Regions from separate parts of the Kocuria rhizosphaerae genome, predicted to be linked through region 1. Evidence: riboswitches for the same ligand, from Rfam matches in the RefSeq annotation. Region 1 holds a riboswitch; each other region holds the start of a gene.
What was found. Region 1 has a riboswitch for S-adenosylmethionine ahead of ACH9EU_RS14980 (bifunctional o-acetylhomoserine/o-acetylserine sulfhydrylase). Riboswitches for the same ligand answer to the same signal wherever they lie in the genome.
Positions count from the first base shown of each region.

Region 2: linked by a shared signal. The riboswitch ahead of ACH9EU_RS13765 (PLP-dependent transferase) and the one ahead of ACH9EU_RS14980 (bifunctional o-acetylhomoserine/o-acetylserine sulfhydrylase) in region 1 are both predicted to bind S-adenosylmethionine.
Region 3: linked by a shared signal. The riboswitch ahead of ACH9EU_RS17730 (MetQ/NlpA family ABC transporter substrate-binding protein) and the one ahead of ACH9EU_RS14980 (bifunctional o-acetylhomoserine/o-acetylserine sulfhydrylase) in region 1 are both predicted to bind S-adenosylmethionine.
Region 4: linked by a shared signal. The riboswitch ahead of ACH9EU_RS12215 (methylenetetrahydrofolate reductase) and the one ahead of ACH9EU_RS14980 (bifunctional o-acetylhomoserine/o-acetylserine sulfhydrylase) in region 1 are both predicted to bind S-adenosylmethionine.

Region 1 covers NZ_JBISWL010000131.1:9,201-14,081, reverse strand. The annotation lists gene ACH9EU_RS14995 (S9 family peptidase) at 1-416, opposite strand, end outside; gene ACH9EU_RS14990 (CPBP family glutamic-type intramembrane protease) at 494-1,273, shown strand; gene ACH9EU_RS14985 (VOC family protein) at 1,298-1,936, opposite strand; SAM riboswitch class IV at 2,088-2,203, shown strand; gene ACH9EU_RS14980 (bifunctional o-acetylhomoserine/o-acetylserine sulfhydrylase) at 2,282-3,661, shown strand; gene metX (homoserine O-acetyltransferase MetX) at 3,658-4,836, shown strand.
Region 2 covers NZ_JBISWL010000115.1:40,123-45,003, forward strand. The annotation lists gene ACH9EU_RS13755 (thiamine pyrophosphate-dependent dehydrogenase E1 component subunit alpha) at 1-961, opposite strand, end outside; gene ACH9EU_RS13760 (AsnC family transcriptional regulator) at 1,203-1,685, shown strand; SAM riboswitch class IV at 1,761-1,897, shown strand; gene ACH9EU_RS13765 (PLP-dependent transferase) at 1,912-3,255, shown strand; gene ACH9EU_RS13770 (cystathionine gamma-synthase) at 3,264-4,451, shown strand; gene ACH9EU_RS13775 (SRPBCC family protein) at 4,672-4,881, shown strand, end outside.
Region 3 covers NZ_JBISWL010000148.1:10,427-15,307, reverse strand. The annotation lists gene ACH9EU_RS17745 (sodium:solute symporter family transporter) at 1-805, shown strand, start outside; gene ACH9EU_RS17740 (GlsB/YeaQ/YmgE family stress response membrane protein) at 1,031-1,300, shown strand; gene dxr (1-deoxy-D-xylulose-5-phosphate reductoisomerase) at 1,419-2,693, shown strand; SAM riboswitch class IV at 2,730-2,848, shown strand; gene ACH9EU_RS17730 (MetQ/NlpA family ABC transporter substrate-binding protein) at 2,949-3,839, shown strand; gene ACH9EU_RS17725 (ATP-binding cassette domain-containing protein) at 3,836-4,881, shown strand, end outside.
Region 4 covers NZ_JBISWL010000106.1:11,721-16,601, forward strand. The annotation lists gene metE (5-methyltetrahydropteroyltriglutamate--homocysteine S-methyltransferase) at 1-1,104, opposite strand, end outside; gene ACH9EU_RS12215 (methylenetetrahydrofolate reductase) at 1,186-2,115, opposite strand; SAM riboswitch class I at 2,184-2,288, opposite strand; gene ACH9EU_RS12220 (YqjF family protein) at 2,442-3,185, opposite strand; gene ACH9EU_RS12225 (glutamate synthase-related protein) at 3,255-4,881, shown strand, end outside.

The sequences.
Region 1 (4,881 bases):
GCGGACTCGGCGTTCGCGTCGAGGAGCACCTGCTCGCCGGCCATGGTGGCGCCCGGCTCGACGACCGGCGGGGTCCAGTCGCTCAGGACGTCGCCCGTGACGGGCGCCGGCACGCGGCAGAAGACCTGGTGCGCCCCGCCCTCGACGGTCCGGGAGAAGTACCACCAGTTCCCGCGGCGGTTGGGCACGGACAGGTCCGTCTCCTGCGTGCGGCCCCGGATCTCCTGGAAGAGCGTCTCGCGCAGTCCCGCGAGGTGGGCGGTCCTGGCCTCCGCGTGGTCGTTCTCGGCCGTGAGGTGGGCCAGCACCCCGGGGTCCTCCTTGTTCCGCATCCACTCGTACGGGTCGGAGAACACGTGGCCGTGGAACGACCGCTCGACGGGCTGCCGGCGGGTCGGGGGAGGAAGCGAAGTCATGGGTCCCATCCTAGGGAAGCGCGGCGGGACTCCTCCCCGGGACGGGCCCGACGGGCGCCCGGTGCCAGAATGGCGGCATGAGCACCCCCTCCCACCGGGCTCCGCGTCCACCCGCCTTCGCCTCGACCCGCGCCGACCTGTGGGTGCAGATCCTCCTGGTGCTGGGCGTGTCGCTGGGCGCCTCGGCCCTGTACGCGGTGATCTCGCTGTCCGAGGACCTGGCCCGGGGCCCCCTGTCCGAGGCGCGGACGACCATGAACCCGCCGTTGAGCCTGCAGCCGCTGTTCGACCTGGTCCGCCAGCTCACGGGCATCGCGCTGGACCTCGTCCCGGTCCTGCTCGCGCTGTACCTGCTCGCCGGTTCGGCGGGCGCGGTGCGCAGCGTCCGCCGCCGGGTCGGCCTGGACGCCCGGATGCCGGTCCCGGACCTCGGGCTGGGGGCCCTGCTGTTCCTGGTCATGGGACTGGGCACACTTGCCCTCTACGGTGCGGGCCGGGCCCTGGGCGTCACGGCCACGGTGACCACGTCCGGTCTCGACGCGCACTGGTGGACGGTCCCGGTGCTGCTGCTCTCGGCGCTGCGCCACTCGCTCCTCGAGGAGGTCGTGGTGGTCGTCTTCCTCACCGACCGGCTGACCCGCATCGGGTGGCGCTGGCCGGTGGTGCTGGTGGTCACGGCCCTGTTCCGGGGCAGCTACCACCTCTACCAGGGGATCGGCCCGTTCCTGGGCAACGTGGTGATGGGTCTCGTGTTCGCGGAGCTCTACCGGCGCACCGGGCGGGTCATGCCGCTCGTCGTCGCGCACTTCCTGCTCGACGCCGCGGCGTTCGTCGGCACCGCCTGGTTCCTGGGCTGAGCCGCACGTGCCCGCCCCGGACGCTCAGATGGTCACGCGGCCGTCCGGGGTGTCGAAGGCGACCGCGAGCAGGCCGGGCGTCCCGTCCGGATAGCGCCACTCGACGTCGAGGTCCTGCAGGGCGGTCTCCACGGGGGCGCCCAGCCACTCCGTGACCCGGTCCCGCGAGCCGGCGATGCACATGCCCTGGAGCGAAACGTCCGTGATCCGGGCCTGGGAGGGGTGCATCTGCGGGTCGGAGTCGAAGTGCACCATGAACGGCAGCTGTGGGTCGGCGATCAGGCCCTTCACGCCGATCTGGTGCCACTCCAGGACCCGGCCGTCCGGGAACACGCGCTGGCCGGGCACGGCCCGGCGACCGAGCCGCCGCTCGAAGGGGGCGAGGTCGTCCACCTCGACGACCCAGCCGAGCCAGCCGCCGCCCGCGGCGGAGCGGGCGCGCACGGCCTGTCCGAAGGGCGCCTTCTCGGCGGCCGGGTGCTCGAGGGCCTCGACGACCTCGACGTACTGGCGGCCGGTGAGCGGGAGAATCATGTTGCGGGTGCCGAACCGTGGGTGCACACCGCCCTTGACGGGCTCGATGCCCAGCTGGTCGGCGATGGCCTCGGTGGTCGCCTCCAGGCCCTCCGGGCGGCAGGCGTAGGACACGTGGTCGACTCTCATGGGCTCATCGTGGCACCGTGTGAGTTTGGTCTCCAAATCGGTCGCGGGCCGTCCGTTCCGGCGACGGGACGGGTGTTCCGCGCCGTGTCCGCACGGCCGGGAACGGCCCCGGCTTGACGCCGCGTCGCCCGAATCCGGAGAATGCTGTCCAGGTCATGAGCGCCAGCGTGCAAGCCCCAGCTAGCTGGCCGGCAACCCTCCACCGCGGTGGGGTGCCCTGGGTGAAGACCAGGCTCCTCGCGACCGGCGAGCGAGCAAGCGCGGGTCCCCGGTGCCCGGCCGTCGAACGGCCGCACCACCACGGTCGGCGACCGGACCCCTGACCTTCCGCAAGGAGCTCACGGCATGCCCGAGTCCACCGCCTCCCCGGCGCAGCACCCCACTCCCGAGAACCCGTCCGGGTGGGCGTTCGAGACCCAGCAGATCCACGCGGGCCAGAGCCCCGACCCCGTCACCGGCTCGCGGGCGCTGCCGATCCACCAGACGACGTCGTTCGTCTTCCCGGACGCCCGGGCGGCCGCCGACCGGTTCGCGCTCGCGGAGCTCGGCCCGATCTACACCCGGATCGGGAACCCCACGACGGAGGTCGTGGAGAAGCGCATCGCTGCGCTCGAGGGCGGTGTCGGGGCCCTCATGCTCAGCGCCGGGCAGTCGGCCACGACGTTCGCCGTGCTCAATGTCGCCGGAGCGGGGGACCACGTGGTGGCCAGCCCCAGCCTCTACGGCGGGACCTTCAACCTCTTCAAGTTCACCCTGGCCAAGCTCGGCATCGACACGACCTTCGTGGACGACCCGGACGACCCCGAGGCGTGGCGGCGCGCCGTGCGGCCGAACACCAAGGCCTTCTACGCGGAGACCATCCCCAACCCGCGAAACGACGTCCTGGACATCGAGACGGTCGCCGGGATCGCCCACGAGAACGAGGTGCCGCTGATCGTGGACAACACGGTCGCGACCCCGTACCTCGTCCAGCCGCTGCGCTGGGGAGCGGACGTCGTGGTGCACTCGGCGACCAAGTTCCTGGGCGGGCACGGCACGGCCATCGGCGGCGTGATCGTGGACTCCGGGAACTTCGACTACGGCCGGTACCCGGAGCGCTTCCCCGGCTTCAACGAGCCCGACGAGTCCTACGGCGGCCTCGTCTACGCGGAGACGCTCGGGGCCGACGGCGTGTTCGGCGTGAACCTCTCCTACGTCCTCAAGGCCAGGGTCCAGCTCCTGCGCGACCTCGGCTCGGCGATCTCGCCGTTCAACGCCTTCCTCATCGAGCAGGGCATCGAGACCCTGTCCCTGCGCATGGAACGCCACGTGGCCAACGCCGGGACGGTGGCCCGCCGGCTCGAGGCGCGCGAGGACGTGCGCTCCGTGTCCTGGGCCGGCCTCGAGTCCTCGCCGTGGCACGAGCGCGCGCGGAAGTACGCGCCCCGCGGGGCCGGCTCGATCGTCGGCTTCGTGCTCGACGGCGGACGCGAGGCCGGCGCCGCGTTCGTCGACGCGCTGTCGCTGCACTCGAACGTGGCGAACATCGGGGACGTCCGCTCGCTCGTGATCCACCCGGCGTCCACGACCCACAGCCAGCTGCTGCCGGAGGAGCAGCTGGCCGCCGGCGTGGAGCCCGGCTTCGTCCGGCTCTCCGTGGGCCTCGAGAACGTCGAGGACATCCTGGCGGACCTCGAGCTGGGATTCGCGGCCGCGGCCGCGTGCAGGGGGCAGGAGCGGGCGTGACGGTGGTGCGGGGCGCCGACGCCGGGTCCGACGTCCGGGAGGACGGCGTGCCCCGGCACGCCGAGATCGGCACGCTGGAGCTCGAGTCGGGCTTCCGGCTGCCCGAGGTCCGGCTCGCCTACGAGACGTGGGGGACCCTGGCCCCGGACGGCTCCAACGCCGTGCTCGTGGAGCACGCCCTCACCGGGGACACCCACGTGGCCGCCGGCCGGGCGCGCCCCGGCGCCACGGAGGCCGAGCGCATCGCGGCGCTCAGTCCCGGCTGGTGGGAGGGGCTGATCGGTCCCGGGGCCGCCCTGGACACCGACCGGTACTTCGTGGTGTGCGCCAACATCGTGGGGGGCTGCTACGGCTCCACGGGCCCGGCCACCCCGGCGCCGGCGAGCGTGGACCCCGAGCGCCGGCCCTGGGGTTCCCGCTTCCCCCTCGTGACGGTGCGGGACTCCGTGCACGCCGAGGCGGCCCTGGCGGACGTCCTCGGGATCGACTCCTGGCGCCTGGTGCTCGGCGGGTCCATGGGCGGGGCCCGTGCGCTGGAGTGGGCCGTGACCCACCCGGACCGGGTCCTGGCGTGCGCCGTGGTCGCGGCGTGCGCGCAGTCCAGCGCGGAGCAGATCGCGTGGGGCCAGGCGCAGAACCTGGCGATCCGCCAGGACCCCCACTTCCGTGGCGGGGACTACTACGACGGTCCGCCGCCGATCGCCGGGCTGGGACTCGCCCGGCGGATCGCGCACATCACCTACCGCTCGGCCGCCGAGCTCCACGACAGGTTCGGCCGGGCCCCCCAGACGGACGAGCAGGTGATCGGCACCCACGCGGACGGCCGCGGCCGCTACCAGGTGGAGAGCTACCTCGACCACCAGGCGTCCAAGCTCGCCGGCCGCTTCGACGCCAACAGCTACCTGGCCGTCAACGAGGCGCTCATGTCCCACGACGTCGCGCGGGGCCGGGGCACGGTCGAGGAGGCCCTCTCGGTGGCCTCGTGCGAGTGGCTGGTGGCCGCGGTCGACTCGGACCGGCTGTACCTGCCCCACGAGTCCGACCTCCTGGCCGCGGCCCTGCCGGGCACGGTCCGCCGGCACACGCTGTCCTCCCGCTCCGGGCACGACGGCTTCCTCATCGAGTCGGTGCAGCTGGGGAGGCTCCTGCGGGAGACCGTGCTGCGCGGCGACTGAGGCGGTCCCGCCCCCGGCCCGCACGGCGACGGCCGTCGGACCGCG
Region 2 (4,881 bases), on a different contig from region 1:
GGTAGGCGCGCATCCGAGTGACCGGGTCCTTCGCGATCCACTCCTGCACCTCGGCGTCGTCCCGGTAGCGCGTGGCGTCGTCGGCGTTGGTGTGGGCCTGCATGCGGTAGGTGTGGGCCTCCACGAGGAGGGGCTCGGACTCGGAGCGGGCGAGGTCGACCGCCCGGCGCAGGGCCGCGAGCAGGGCCACGAGGTCGTTGCCGTCCACGCGCTCGCCCGCCATGCCGTAGCCGACGGCCTTGTGGGCCAGCGTCGGGGCCGCGGACTGCTGGGCCAGCGGCACGGAGATCGCGTAGCCGTTGTTCTGCACGAAGAACACCACCGGCAGCTTGAACACCGCCGCGAAGTTGAGGGCCTCGTGGAAGTCGCCCTCGCTGGTCGCGCCGTCCCCGCACATCGCCAGGACCACGGTGTCCTCACCGCGCAGCTTGGCGGCATGGGCCACCCCGACCGCGTGCAGCAGCTGCGTGGTCAGGGGCGTGGACTGGATGCCCACGTGGCGCTCGTGGGGGTCGTAGCCGCTGTGCCACTCGCCGCGGAAGATCGCCATGGCCTGCAGGGGGTCCACCCCCCGCGTCATGACCGCCACGGTGTCCCGGTAGGTCGGGAACAGCCAGTCGCCCTCGTGCAGGCACAGGGCCGCGGCGACCTGGCAGGCCTCCTGGCCGTGGCTGGACGGGTAGACCGCCATCCGGCCCTGGCGCACCAGTGCGGAGTTCTGGTCGTTGACCCGGCGGCCGACCACGAGCCTCTCGTAGGCCTCCAGCAGCACGTCCTCGGGCGGCAGCGGGTACTCGTGGCCGGGCTCGGTGCCCTGCTCGGCGGGAGGCAGGAGGCGTCCGGACGGGTCGACCATCCGGATCTCGCCGCGGGCCGGGAGCATGTACTGCTCCGGTGTGATCCCGAAGCGCTGGGAGGCCCGGAGGATGGGGTCCCCGGGGGTCTCGACGGTCTGGCTCATGGTGTCCCCTCGGTCGGTCCCGCCCGGGTCCCGGAGCCGGGACGGCAGGAGGGCGGGTTCTGCTCTGTCCGCCAAGTATGGGAACAGGAACGCCTTCGTATCCAGGGCACGGCAGAAGTGCAGAAAAGTGGAGTCATGGACGCAATTGCGGTGGACGAAATGCTCTAGTGTGGCCTGGAGCACATGCGTTCGTCCGTTCCGGTCGGGACGCAGGTCCGGACCGCACCCGAAGGAGCTCCCCGTGCCCTCCACGCCCGTCCCGCTGGACGAGACCGACCGCAGGATCCTCTCCGAGCTCACCCGGGACGCCCGCCAGTCGGTGACCGCGATCGCCGCGGCGGTGCACGTCTCGCGGGCGCACGCCTACGCCCGCATCAACCGGCTCCGGGACGAGGGCGTCATCCTGCGCTACAGCGCGGTGGTCGACCCGGTGCGCGCGGGGCTGCAGGCCTCCGCCTACGTGACGCTCAAGCTCCAGCAGAACACCTGGCGGGACCTCTGTGCGCAGCTGCAGGCCATTCCGGCGGTGCACCACATCGCCCTGGTCGGCGGCACCTTCGACGTGATGCTCCTCGTGCGGGCGGTGGACACCGTCCACCTGCGCCAGGTGATCTTCGAGCACATCCAGCAGCTGCCCGGCGTCGTGGACACCCAGACGTTCCTGGTCTTCGAGGACGTCGACACGAGCGCGTCGTACTCGGGGGCGTCGTACTCGGGCGGATGACGTCATGATCCGTCACGGGCGTCATCTTGCGTCGCGGTGGGACACCCGGGAGCGGCGCGCTTACTGTTGATCCAGCTTCACGAGACGTGACCGCCAAGCTCCGACTTGGTCACGCACCAACCCCATGCTCAGTGGGTGGTTCGGATGAGGAAGCGGCCTGCATCCTCCGCGGCGAGCCCGCCGCGGCCGACCGGTGCGGGTAAGAGCAAGCAGCAGGAGCATCGCCTTGTCCCTCCCCGTGACCCAGCACGACGTGGCCGACCACGACCTCGCCACCCGCCAGATCCACGCGGGCACCCAGGACGTCGTCACGCAGCGCACCCTGACGGTGCCGATCTACCAGTCCGCGGCGTACGAGTTCCCCGACTACGAGGCCGCGAAGCACATGTTCGCGCAGACGCGGCCCGGCTTCACCTACACCCGCACGGGCAACCCGACCGTCAGCGTGCTCGAGCAGCGCATCGCCGATCTCGAGGGCGGCACGGGCGCGGTGGCCACCGGCTCCGGGCAGTCGGCCGTCGCCGTCGCGCTGCTGGCCCTGCTCGGCCAGGGCGAGGACAAGCACCTCGTGGCCTCCGAGAAGCTCTACGGCGGCACCGTGGACCTGCTCACCGACTCGTTCGCCGACCTCGGCGTCGAGGTGGACTTCGTGGACCCGACCACCCCGGGCGAGTGGGCCGCGGCGGTCCGCCCGGACACCCGGGCGTTCCTGCTCGAGTCCATCGGCAACCCGCTGGCCACCCTCCCGGACCTGCCCGGGATCGCCGACGTCGCCCGGGCCGCCCGGGTGCCCGTCGTCGTCGACAACACGGTCGCGTCCCCGGCCCTGTACCGCCCGTTCGAGAAGGGCGCGGACATCGTCGTGCACTCGGCCACCAAGTTCCTGGGCGGCCACGGCAACTCCCTCGCCGGCGCCGTGGTGGACGGGGGGACGTTCGACTGGAGCGCGCAGCCCGGGAAGTGGCCCCAGTTCACCGTGGCCCGCGCCCGGTGGGGCGGCCGGAGCCTCGTGGACCGCTGCGCCGGCGCGAGCCCCTACCTGCACCTGGTCCGCGCGAAGTACGTCCACGACCTCGGGACCACGCTGTCCCCGTTCAACGCGAGCCAGATCATCCAGGGCATCGAGACCCTGGACCTGCGCGTGGCCCGCCACACCGCCTCCGGACTCGCGGTCGCCGAGTTCCTGGCCGGCCACCCCGCCGTCGCCCGGGTGCACCACCCGGGAGTGCCCGGTGACCCCGGCGCCGGGATCGCGGCCCGCGACTTCCCGCGCGGCACCGGGTCCGTGTTCTCCTTCGACCTCGCCGCCCCCGACGACGCCGTGGGGCCGTTCATCGACAGCCTCCGGCTGTTCAAGCTGGTCGCCAACATCGGCGACACCCGCAGCCTCGTCGTCCACCCGGCGGCCATGACGCACTGCCGGCTGACGCCCGAGCAGCGGATCGCCGGCGGGATCGCCGAGACCACGATCCGGCTCTCGATCGGCCTCGAGTCCCCCGAGGACCTCGTGGCAGACCTCCGCCAAGCCCTCGACCGCGTCCTCGAGACCACCTCGACCCCCGGGAAGTGAGCCGCGACATGACCTCCACCGCACCGCACCGCGTCCGCACGCGCGGTTTCACGACGACCGCCGTCCACGCCGGTCAGGCGCCGGACCCCCTGACCGGGGCAGTGATCCCGCCCATCTACCAGACCTCCACGTTCGCCCAGGACGGGATCAACGTCCTGCGCGCCGGGCACGAGTACTCCCGCGGCTCGAACCCCACCCGCGGCGGCTTCGAGGAGCAGCTCGCCGCGCTCGAGCACGGTGAACGGGCGTTCGCCTTCGCTTCCGGGATCGCTGCGGAGGACGCCCTGCTGCGGGCCGTGCTCAGACCGGGGGAGCACGTCGTGCTCGGCGCCGACGGCTACGGCGGCACGAACCGGCTGATCACCAAGGTCCTCGCCCCGTGGGACGTGGCCTCCACGCCCGTGGACATCACCGACCTCGACGCCGTGGCCGCCGCCCTCCGCCCGGGCGCCACCCGCGTGCTGTGGCTCGAGACGCCGTCCAACCCCCTGCTCGGCATCGCCGACGTCGCGGCGTGGGCGCAGCTCGCCCACGACGCCGGGGCGCTGCTGGTCGTCGACAACACCTTCGCCTCCCCGTACCTGCAGAACCCGCTGCTGCTCGGCGCGGACGCCGTGGTGCACTCCACCACGAAGTACATCGGCGGGCACTCCGACGTCCTCGGCGGCGCCGTGGTCGTGGGCGCGGCCGAGTGGCGCGGAGCGCCGCTGGCCGAGACGGTCGCGTTCCAGCAGTTCGCGGCCGGGGCCGTGGCCGGTCCCCAGGACAGCTACCTCGCGGCCCGCGGGCTGAAGACCCTGAGCCTGCGGATGGAACGGCACCAGGAGAGCGCGCAGCGGATCGCGGAGTGGCTGCTCGGCCGCCCCGAGGTCACCCAGGTCCTCTACCCGGGGCTGCCGGAGCACCCGGGCCACGACCTGGCCGCCGCGCAGATGCGCGGGTTCGGCGGCATGGTCTCCTTCCGCCTCGCCGGGGGAGAGGCGGCGGCCCGTGCCGCGGCGGAGGGCACGCGGCTCTACGCGCTGTCCGTGAGCCTGGGAGGGGTCGAGTCCCTCGTCTGCTACCCGTCCGAGATGACGCACGCCACCGTCCGGGGCACCGCGCTGGCCGTCCCCGTGGACCTGGTGCGGCTCTCCGTGGGGATCGAGGACGTCGAGGACCAGCTGGAGGACCTCGAGCGGGCGCTGACCGCCTGATCGGCCGGTCCTGCCCGGCGGTCCCCGGCGCCGCCGGCTCGGCGTCCGGGCGCCACGGGGTCAACGGGGTCAACGGGGTCAACGGGCACAGCGTCGCCCGGACCCATGCCGTGGTCGAGGTGCCGGGCCTCGGTCCTGTCGCGGCCGGGGCGGAACCGTTCCACTGGGGAGACGCCCCGAACGGCGACCCCTGCATTCCTCGGACCACCGAGGAGGCCCGATGACCGAAGACGAGGCCGAGGGTCTCGAGCTGCGGCTGGAGCGCGTCCTGGACGCCCCCCGCTCGGTGGTGTGGCGCTGCTGGACGGATCCCGCACTGCTGGAGCAGTGGTTCGGCCCCCGGTCCTGGACGACCGAGGTGAAGACCCTGGAGCCGCGTCCCGGGGGAACGTCCCACATCGTCATGCGCGGGCCGGGCGGCGAGCTGTCC
Region 3 (4,881 bases), on a different contig from region 1:
GCACGTGCTGATGCGCTTCTACACGGTGCCCACCGCCAAGGAGGCCCGCACGTCGGTCGTCTGGGCGATCGCCCTGATCGGCCTGTTCTACCTCTTCACCCTCATCCTCGGCTTCGGGGCGGCGGCCCTGATCGGGGCGGATCGCATCGAGTCGGCGCCCGGCGGCGTGAACTCCGCGGCGCCGCTGCTGGCCTTCGAGCTCGGCGGGTCCCTCCTGATGGGCCTCATCGCGGCCGTGGCGTTCGCCACGATCCTCGCCGTCGTGGCGGGCCTGGCCATCACCGCCTCGGCCTCCTTCGCCCACGACATCTACACGAGCGTGATCAAGAAGGGGAACTCCGATCCCCGCAAGGAGCTCCGGGTCGCCAAGACCACGGTCGTGGTCATCGGCGTCGTCTCCATCCTCGGCGGCATCGGCGCGCAGGGGCAGAACGTGGCGTTCCTCGTGGCCCTGGCCTTCGCGGTCGCGGCCTCGGCCAACCTGCCGACCATCCTGTACTCCCTGTACTGGCGGCGGTTCACGACCCGCGGCGCCGTGTGGTCCATGTACGGCGGTCTGCTCATCTCGGTGGGCCTCATCGTCTTCTCCCCGGTGATGTCCGGGGCCGAGACCTCGATGATCCCGACGGCCGACTTCGCGTGGTTCCCGCTGACGAACCCGGGGATCGTCTCGATCCCGGCCTCCTTCCTCCTCGGTTTCATCGGCTCCATGACGGAGCGCCGTCTGGAGGACCCGGTCAAGCAGTCGGAGATGGAGGTGCGTTCCCTCACCGGGATCGGTGCGGAGAAGCCCGTCGCCCACTGACGGCGCCTGATCCCGTCCCACCTGGGACGATCCACGGCCCGCCCGGCGCAACCGCGTCGGGCGGGCCGTTCCGTTCCCGGCGGGGACACACCCGGGTGCACGCCACAGAAAGACAGGGGGCTGACGGAGCAGTAGGGTGGAGACGAAACCGGGCTCAGGGTATTCCTGGGCAACTCTCCGGTTGCCTACAATGAAAGTCCCTCCCGGGACGGATAAGGAGCAATCATGGGAATTCTCGGTTGGATCATCCTCGGCCTCATCGCCGGCGCGATCGCGAAGCTCATCATGCCGGGCAACCAGGGTGGCGGGATCATCGTCACCATGATCCTCGGCATCGTGGGCGCGCTGCTGGGCGGCTTCATCGGATCCGCCCTGTTCGGCGTCGACATCAGCACGTTCTTCTCGCTCTCGACCTGGCTCCTCGCCATCGGCGGCGCGCTGATCGTCCTCTTCATCTGGGGGCTCGTCACCGGCCGCAAGGGCCACGCCCACTGACCGGCGTCCTGGCGGAACCCGAGGCCCCGTCCACCGGCAACGGTGGACGGGGCCTCGGCCTTTGCCGGCGCCGACCGGGGGAGCGGGTACGGGGTGAGCGCTGGGGGATACTGGGACCATGACGTCCCCCGCAGCCCCGACCCGCACCCGCCCGACCCCGGAGCTGCGGGCTCTGGCCGCGGCGGGACCGCGCCGGATCAGTGTCCTCGGCTCCACGGGCTCGATCGGCACCCAGGCCCTCGACGTCGTGCGGGCCGCGGCGGAGCTCGACGGCGCTGCGCCCTTCACGGTGGTCGCCCTGGCCGCGGGCCGGCGGCACCTGCCGCTGCTGGCCGCGCAGGCCGTGTCGACCCGCGCCGGGCTCGTGGCCACGAGCGGGACGGCCGCGGACGCCGCGGAGCTGAGCCGGCTGATCGGCGAGCGGGCCCGGGCGGCCGGGGCCGGAGGCTACCGCCCCGAGATCGAGCACGGGCCGGACGCGGCGTCGACGGCCGCCGCCCACCCCGGGGCGGACCTCGTGCTCAACGGCATCACCGGCTCGATCGGCCTCGCCCCGACGCTGGCCGCCCTGGGCGCGGGGCACAAGCTGGCGCTGGCGAACAAGGAGTCGCTCGTCGCGGGGGGCCCGCTCGTGCGTGCCGCGGCGGCGGCCACGGGCGACCCCGACGCGCTGATCCCGGTGGACTCGGAGCACTCGGCCCTGGCCCAGGCGCTGCGCGGCGGCACCGCCGCCGAGGTCGACCGCCTCGTGCTGACGGCCTCGGGCGGGCCGTTCCGCGGCCGCTCGGGGGCCGAGCTGGCCGCGGTCACCCCGGAGGAGGCCCTGCGCCACCCCACGTGGGACATGGGCCCGATGGTCACGACCAACTCCGCGACCATGGTCAACAAGGCCCTCGAGGTGCTCGAGGCCCATCTGCTCTTCGACGTGCCGCTCGAGCGGATCGACGTGGTGGTCCACCCGCAGTCCGTGGTCCACTCCATGGTCCAGTTCGTCGACGGATCGACCCTGGCCCAGGCCTCGCCGCCGGACATGCGCCTGCCGATCGCCCTCGGCCTCGCGTGGCCGCACCGGGTGCCCGGTGCGGGCCTCCCGTGCGACTGGACCCGGGCCACGGAGTGGACCTTCGAGCCGCTGGACCGGGACGCGTTCCCGGCCGTGGACCTGATCAAGGCGGCGGGGGAGCGCGGCGGCACGTTCCCGGCCGTGTTCAACGCGGCCAACGAGGAGGCGGTGCACGCCTTCCACGCGGGGCGCATCCGCTTCCCGGCGATCGTGGACACCGTCCGGGACGTCCTCGAGCAGCACGACGACGCCGGCCCGCTCGACCTCGAGGCCGTCCTGGACGCCGAGCGGTGGGCACGGCGGCGGGCCCAGGAGGTCCTCGGACGCTGACCGGGAGGGCCCCGCCGCGTGGTAGTGTGTCCGGCGGATGACGAGTCCCAGCGCGAAGCTCTGGCTGGCTGGGCGGCAACCCTCTCCCGTAGTGGGGTGCCCCAGATGACCATCCGGCCACGGTTCGGCGACGCAGCCGGCGGCAAGTACGGTTCGACCGCTCCGCGCCGTCCGGCGCGTCGAGGCCCGTGCCCGACCCGCCGAACCCGGCCGGGACCACCTCCGACACCCTACGGACCTTCCGGAAAGGCAGACATGCGATCGCAGCGCCTCCCCCTCCTCGCCCTGACCACGACCCTCGGCCTGACGCTGACCGCCTGCGGCGGCTCGACCGAGCAGGCCGGTGAGGGCGCCCTCGCCGACGGCAAGGTCAGCATCGGCGTCGTCGGCACCGACCCGACCCACGAGGCCCTCAAGACGCTCGCGGAGGAGCAGGGCATCACCGTCGAGTACGTCGACTTCTCCGACTACAACCAGCCCAACCCCGCCACGGAGTCCGGGGACGTGGACATGACCTGGTTCCAGCACATCCCGTTCCTCGCGGACTACAACAACTCCGCCGGGGGAAGCATCACCCCGATCGGCTCGACCTCGATCTACCCGCTGGGCCTCTACTCGAACGAGTACGACTCCGTGGAGCAGTTCCAGGAGGGGGACGAGATCGCCGTGCCCAACGACGCCGTGAACCTCTCCCGCGCCCTGCTCGTGCTCGAGTCGGCCGGCCTGGTCGAGCTCAAGAACGACACGCTGATCCCCTCGGAGCTCGACGTCGACACCGAGGCCTCGACGGTGCGGGTCACGCCCGTCTCCGCAGAGCAGACCGTGCTCTCGCTCGACTCGGTGGCCGGGTCGATCATCAACAACGACTTCCTCTCGCGGGCGGACATCGACCCGGAGTCGGCGCTGGCCCAGGACGACCCCGAGTCCGAGGGCTCCCGGGTCTACGTCAACCTCTTCACCACCACCGAGGAGCTGGCCGACGACGAGACGCTGAAGCAGGTCGCCGACCTCTACCACGAGCAGCCCGTCGTCGACGCCGAGCTGGAGGAGACCCGTGGCACCGCCGTGCCGCTGCAGCTGGAGCAGGAGGAACTGCGCGAGCTGACCGAGCGGTACCAGCAGGAGCTGAAGGACCAGCAGCAGTGAGCGCGGCGGCCTCCGCCGCGCCGTCGCGCTCCGGCCGCCCGGGCGAGGTCCTCGTCGCCTTCCGCAACGTCTCCAAGGTGTTCCGGACCGGAACGGGCCGTGCGGCGCGCGACGTGGTGGCGGTCGACGACGTCAGCCTGGAGGTGCGCCGCGGCGAGATCTTCGGCGTCATCGGCTACTCCGGGGCCGGCAAGTCCACCCTGGTGCGCCTGATCAACGGCCTCGAGCCGGTCACCAGCGGCTCGCTGACCGTGGGCGGGTTCGAGGTGGCCGGTCGCAGCGAGACGGAGCTGGCTCCGGTCCGCCGGGACATCGGCATGATCTTCCAGCAGTTCAACCTGTTCACCTCCCGCACGGTGGCGGGCAACGTCGAGTACCCGCTCAAGCGGGCGGGGTGGGACAAGGACCGGCGCCGGGCCCGCGTGGCGGAGCTGCTGGAGTTCGTGGGCCTCTCGGCGCACGCGGGCAGCTACCCGGAGCAGCTCTCCGGCGGCCAGAAGCAGCGCGTGGGCATCGCCCGGGCGCTGGCGACCAGCCCCGAGCTGCTCCTGGCCGACGAGTCCACCTCCGCCCTGGACCCGGAGACCACCCAGGAGGTGCTGCAGGTGCTGCAGCGCGCCAACCGGGAGCTGGGCATCACGATCGTGCTCATCACCCACGAGATGGACGTGGTGCGCGCGATCGCGGACCGGGTCGCCGTCATGCAGGGCGGGAAGGTCCTGGAGGACGGGCCGACCGTGGACATCTTCGCGCGGCCCCGCACCGAGACCGCCCGGCGTTTCGTCTCCTCCGTGCTGCACACGGTCCCCGACGAGCGGGAGGTCGAGCGGCTGCGCCGGGCCCACCGGGGACGCCTGGTCATCGTGGACGTCGGCGACGGCGTGGACATCGGCGGAGCGCTCTCCGACGGCGCGGCGCTCGGCGTGCGCTTCACCATCGCCTACGGCGGGATCAGCGTCCTGCAGGAGCAGTCCTTCGGCTCGCTCACCTTCGAGCTGACGGGCCCCGAGGCGGCCGTGCAGGACGTGGTCGACGAGCTCGC
Region 4 (4,881 bases), on a different contig from region 1:
GCGCAGCACGGGGTCCAGCTGCGTCTCCTCGGCGACGTCGTGGGGGACGTGGAAGAGGGACGTGGAGCTGGCCACGGAGACCTGGGCGCCGGCCCGGGCCAGCTCCTCGAGCTGGTCGAGCCGGCCCGCCAGGTCGGCCCGCCAGATGTTGTGGCCGTCGACGGCGCCCGCCACGAGCACCGCGGCGTCCTCGCCCCGGAAGAGCTCCAGCTCCTCGGCCGTGGGGAGCGCGCCCTTGACGAGGTCCAGGTGCAGGGCCTCGACGCCCGAGCCGGCCAGGGGCCGCAGCAGCGAGCCCGTCGAGCCGTAGGAGGTGGTGACGAACAGCTGCGGGCGCTCGGCCGCGGCGGCCAGCGTCGTGTAGGCCTCGCGCACGGCCTCGGCCAGCCGGTCGGCGGGGACCGGCTGGTCGGCCACGAGGGCCGGCTCCTCGAGCTGCACCCACTCCGCGCCGGCGGCGTCCAGCGCCGCCAGCAGCTCGGCGTACACCGGGAGCACGTCGCCGAGCCGCTGCAGCGGGTCGAAGCCGGCGGGGGCGTCGTCGTCGGCCTTGGCCAGGAGGAGGAAGGAGACGGGGCCCACGAGGACGGGGCGGACGGTGAACCCGTGCTCGGCGGCGCGGCGCACGTCGGCGACGAGACGCTCGGCGGTGGCACGGAAGGGGGTCCGCGGGCCGATCTCGGGGACGAGGTAGTGGTAGTTGGTGTCGAACCACTTGGTCATCTCCAGCGGCGCCCGGCCGGCGTCGCCGCGGGCCAGCACGAAGCTCGCGTCGAGGTCGAGACGGCCCTCGGCGTCGGCCAGGTCGGCGAAGCGGGAGGGCACCGCGCCCAGTGCCACGGTCGTGTCGAGGACCTGGTCGTAGAGGGCGAACTCGGCCGGCAGGGACGAGTCCTGCGCGCCGAGGCCGAGCTCGACGAGACGCCGGTAGGTGGCCAGCTGCAGCTCGGCGGCGGCCGTCTCCAGCTCCTCGCGGGTCGAGCGCCCGGCCCAGTAGGCCTCGAGGGCCTTCTTCAGCTCGCGGCGGCGGCCGATCCGCGGGTAGCCCGTGATCGTGGCCGCGGGGAAGGCGGGGACGGCGGTCGGGGTGGTGGTCGTGCTCATGGAGGTGCTCCTGACGTGTCGTGGATGGTGGTTCGGGAAGGTCTGTGGTTGCCGCGGCCGGCCGGGTGTCCGCGGGGCGGCTCAGGCCGGCAGCAGCCGGGGGAGCGGGGCGGGCTCGTGGGGCGTGCGCGGCAGGTCCACGCGCTCGAGCAGGTCCAGCACCGCCCGGTGCTCGTTGAACGTGTAGAGGTGCAGGCCGGGGGCGCCGGCGTGGAGTGCGGCGCGGCACAGCTCCGCGGCGAACTCCACGCCGGCCCGGTGCCGCGCGTCGGGTCCGGGGGCGTGCTCGAGGGCGGCCTCCAGCGCCGGGTCCGGGGCCATGCCGGCCAGCCGGCAGAGGTTGCGCAGTCGGCGCACGCCGGTCACCGGCATGATCCCCGGGACGATCGGGATCGTGACCCCGGCGGCCCGGGCGGAGTCCAGCAGCTGCTCGTACTCCTCCGGCCGGAAGTAGACCTGCGTGATCGCGAAGTCCGCGCCGGAGTGCTGCTTCGCCAGGAGCACGTCGACGTCGTGCGCCACGGACGGCGACTCCGGGTGCCGGGTGGGGTACGCGGCCACGCCCACCGCCAGCCGGCCGGCGGCGAGGTGCGCCGTGTGACGCCGCTCCACGTCCCGCACGAGCTCCACGAGGTGGGTCGCGAACGGCAGCTCCCCGCGGAACGCCGCGGGGTCCTCCGGCAGGTCCCCGCGCAGCGCCAGCACGCCGCGGACCCCGCGCCGCACGAGCGAGACGACGACGTCCTCCAGCTCCTCCCGTGTGCTCCCGGCGCAGGTGAGGTGCGCGAGCGGCCGGAGGCAGGTGCGGGCCAGGAGGTGGTCGAGCAGCGCCAGGGAGCGGTCCCGCCGCACGGCGTCCCCGCTGTACGTCACGGAGACGTGGTCGGGACGGGTGGGCTCGAGCGCCTGGATGGTCCGCAGCAGCGTCTCGGCGCTCGCCGCGCAGCGCGGCGGGTAGAGCTCGTAGGACAGGGACGGCGGCGCCGTCCGGCCGCTCGGCGTTCGTGTCACGTGTTCCTCCTGGGTCACCCCGAGGGAGGGCGCCAGCCGTCCCGGAACCGGTCCGGGAGGCTGCGACAGCTCCATCGGTCCTGGCGGGAGCACCGTTCCGTCGCCCCGTGCGGGACGGCGGATGGTTGCTGCGGCGTCGACGAGCCAGGTCTCTCGGCCGCTCTGGATAGATGCAAGGACCATTTCAACGGCTCTCCGGCCCGGCGCCAAGTCGGGGTGCCCAGAAGACGTCCCACGCCGAAGTGTGACGCGCCCCGTGTCACACGGCGCAACACGGCAGCCGTCCGTGGGCTCCCGCCGTGGCGCAGACCCGCGGAGCCCGACGCTCAGGCCGTCCGCAGCACCGACGGCCGTCCGAGCCGGGCCCGCACGCCGGGGGAGAACAGCACCGACTCCGGTGGTCCCTCGACCGTCAGGCCGGCCGCCCGGAGGAGCCCGTCCTCGAGGTGGACCGGTCTCGCCGGGTACAGGGGCCACGGCCTGTGGGCCACGGGCACCCACCACGTCGCCCCGGCCGCCCTGTGGTGGGCTCCGAACCGGGCGGTGAGCTCCAGGGACAGCGGATCCTCTGCACGCCGTGCGAGGTCCGGGCGGACCGAGAAGGACGAACGGGCGCCTCCGCGGCGGCGCTCGACCGCATAGCCGCGGACGGGCGCGGGACCTCCTGTCGCCGCGGCGCGGCACCGCGACCAGACGTAGGGGACGCCGGCGGCGCGGGCGCCCAGCACCACGGGAAGGCGCGGGGCGTCCAGGGACAGGAACACGACGCCGCGCGACCCGTCGGGTCCGCGCGAGTACACGCGCACGTTGACCTCGGCGAAGGAGCCCAGGTGGGGGAGGGGGACGACGGTGCCGAGACGTGTGCGGCGCATGCGGAACCCGATGAGACCGACCCAGGCCGATCCGTCGACCACGTCCACCTCCACCCGTGGCGGCAGGTACGGCGCGACGACGGACGGCGGCAGCCGCCAGTGCAGGAAGACGGCGTCCTCCCAGAGCTGGTCCGCCAGATGGGGCCGGGGCAGGGCGTGGCCCCCGGGCCACGGACCGGCTCCGCCGGTTCGGTGCATGGCGCACACCCTACCGCCGGGTGTGCCGTGGATCACGCCGCTGAGGGCGCCGGCGCTACCATCGTCAGCATGATGCGATTCCTGGTCGTGGCGCTGCTCCTCGCACTCGGGGCCGTGGCGCTCCTGGCCGCCTCGCTCGGCTCCGGCGGCTGGTGGCTGCTGGCCGCGGCGGTGCTGGGCCTGCTGGTGGTGGGCGTGTGGGACGTCGTGCAGAAGGAGCACTCGGTCCTGCGGAACTACCCGGTCCTCGGGCACATGCGCTACTTCATGGAGTCCATCCGCCCCGAGATCCAGCAGTACTTCGTCGAGCGCAACTACGACGGCAAGCCCTTCGACCGCGACACCCGGTCCCTGGTCTACGCCCGGGCGAAGGGGACCATGGGGGACAAGGCCTTCGGGACCGAGCGGGACGTGAACCGGATGGGCTACGAGTACCTCCTGCACTCCACCGCCCCGGTGCCACCCCCGGACGAGGCCCCGCGGGTCCGCATCGGCGGGCCGGGGTGCACGCAGCCCTACGACATGTCCCTGCTGAACATCTCCTCGATGAGCTTCGGCTCACTGTCCCGCAACGCCGTCCTGGCCATGAACAAGGGCGCGGCCCTCGGCGGCTTCGCCCAGGAGACCGGCGAGGGCGGGCTCACGGACTACCACCGGGCCCACCCGGCCGACCTGATCTGGGAGATCGGCTCGGGATACTTCGGCACCCGCAACGACGTCGGCGAGTTCGACCCGGAGGAGTTCCGGGAGAAGTCGCGCCTGCCCGAGGTCAAGGCCGTCACCGTCAAGCTCTCCCAGGGCGCCAAGCCCGGTCTCGGCGGCGTGCTGCCGGGGGCCAAGGTCAGCCCGGAGATCGCCCGGGCCCGCGGGGTGCCCGAGGGCGTGGACTGCATCTCCCCGGCCAGCCACAGCGCCTTCACCACGCCCCGGGAGCTGATGCGCTTCATCGGACGGCTGCGGGAGCTCTCCGGCGGCAAGCCGATCGGCTTCAAGCTGTGCGTGGGGTCCCGGGTGGACGTGCTGGGCATGTGCAAGGCCATGCTGGAGGAGGACGTGGCACCGGACTACATCATCGTGGACGGCAACGAGGGCGGCACGGGGGCGGCGCCCCTGGAGTACCAGGACCACGTGGGCACCCCGCTGACCGAGGGCCTGATGCTGGTGAACAACGCCCTGGTCGGCGTCGGGCTGCGGCCGCCGATCAAGCTGGGGGCGGCCGGCAAGGTGGCCTCCGGCTCGGACGTCGTCAAGCGGATGATCCAGGGCGCGGACTTCACCATGAGCGCCCGGGCCATGATGATGGCCACCGGCTGCATCCAGGCCCAGAAGTGCCACACCAACAAGTGCCCCGTGGGCGTCGCCACCCAGAACGAACGGCTCATGCGCGCCCTGGACGTGGCGGACAAGGGCGAGCGCGTGCACCTGTACCACCGGGCCACGGTCCGCGAGGCGGTGCAGATCATGTCCTCGATGGGCTGCGGCGACATGCGCGAGCTCTCCCCGCACATGCTGCGGCGTCGGATCGACCACCTCACCACCCGCTCCTACGCCCACATCTACAACTGGATGGAGCCGGGGGAGCTGCTCAGGGCGCCGCCACGGACCTGGGCGGAGGACTGGGAGCTGGCGGACCCCGACCACTTCGGTCTCTACCGCCCGGGCCCGGGCAAGATCGAGCAGCGCGACGACCCGGCCG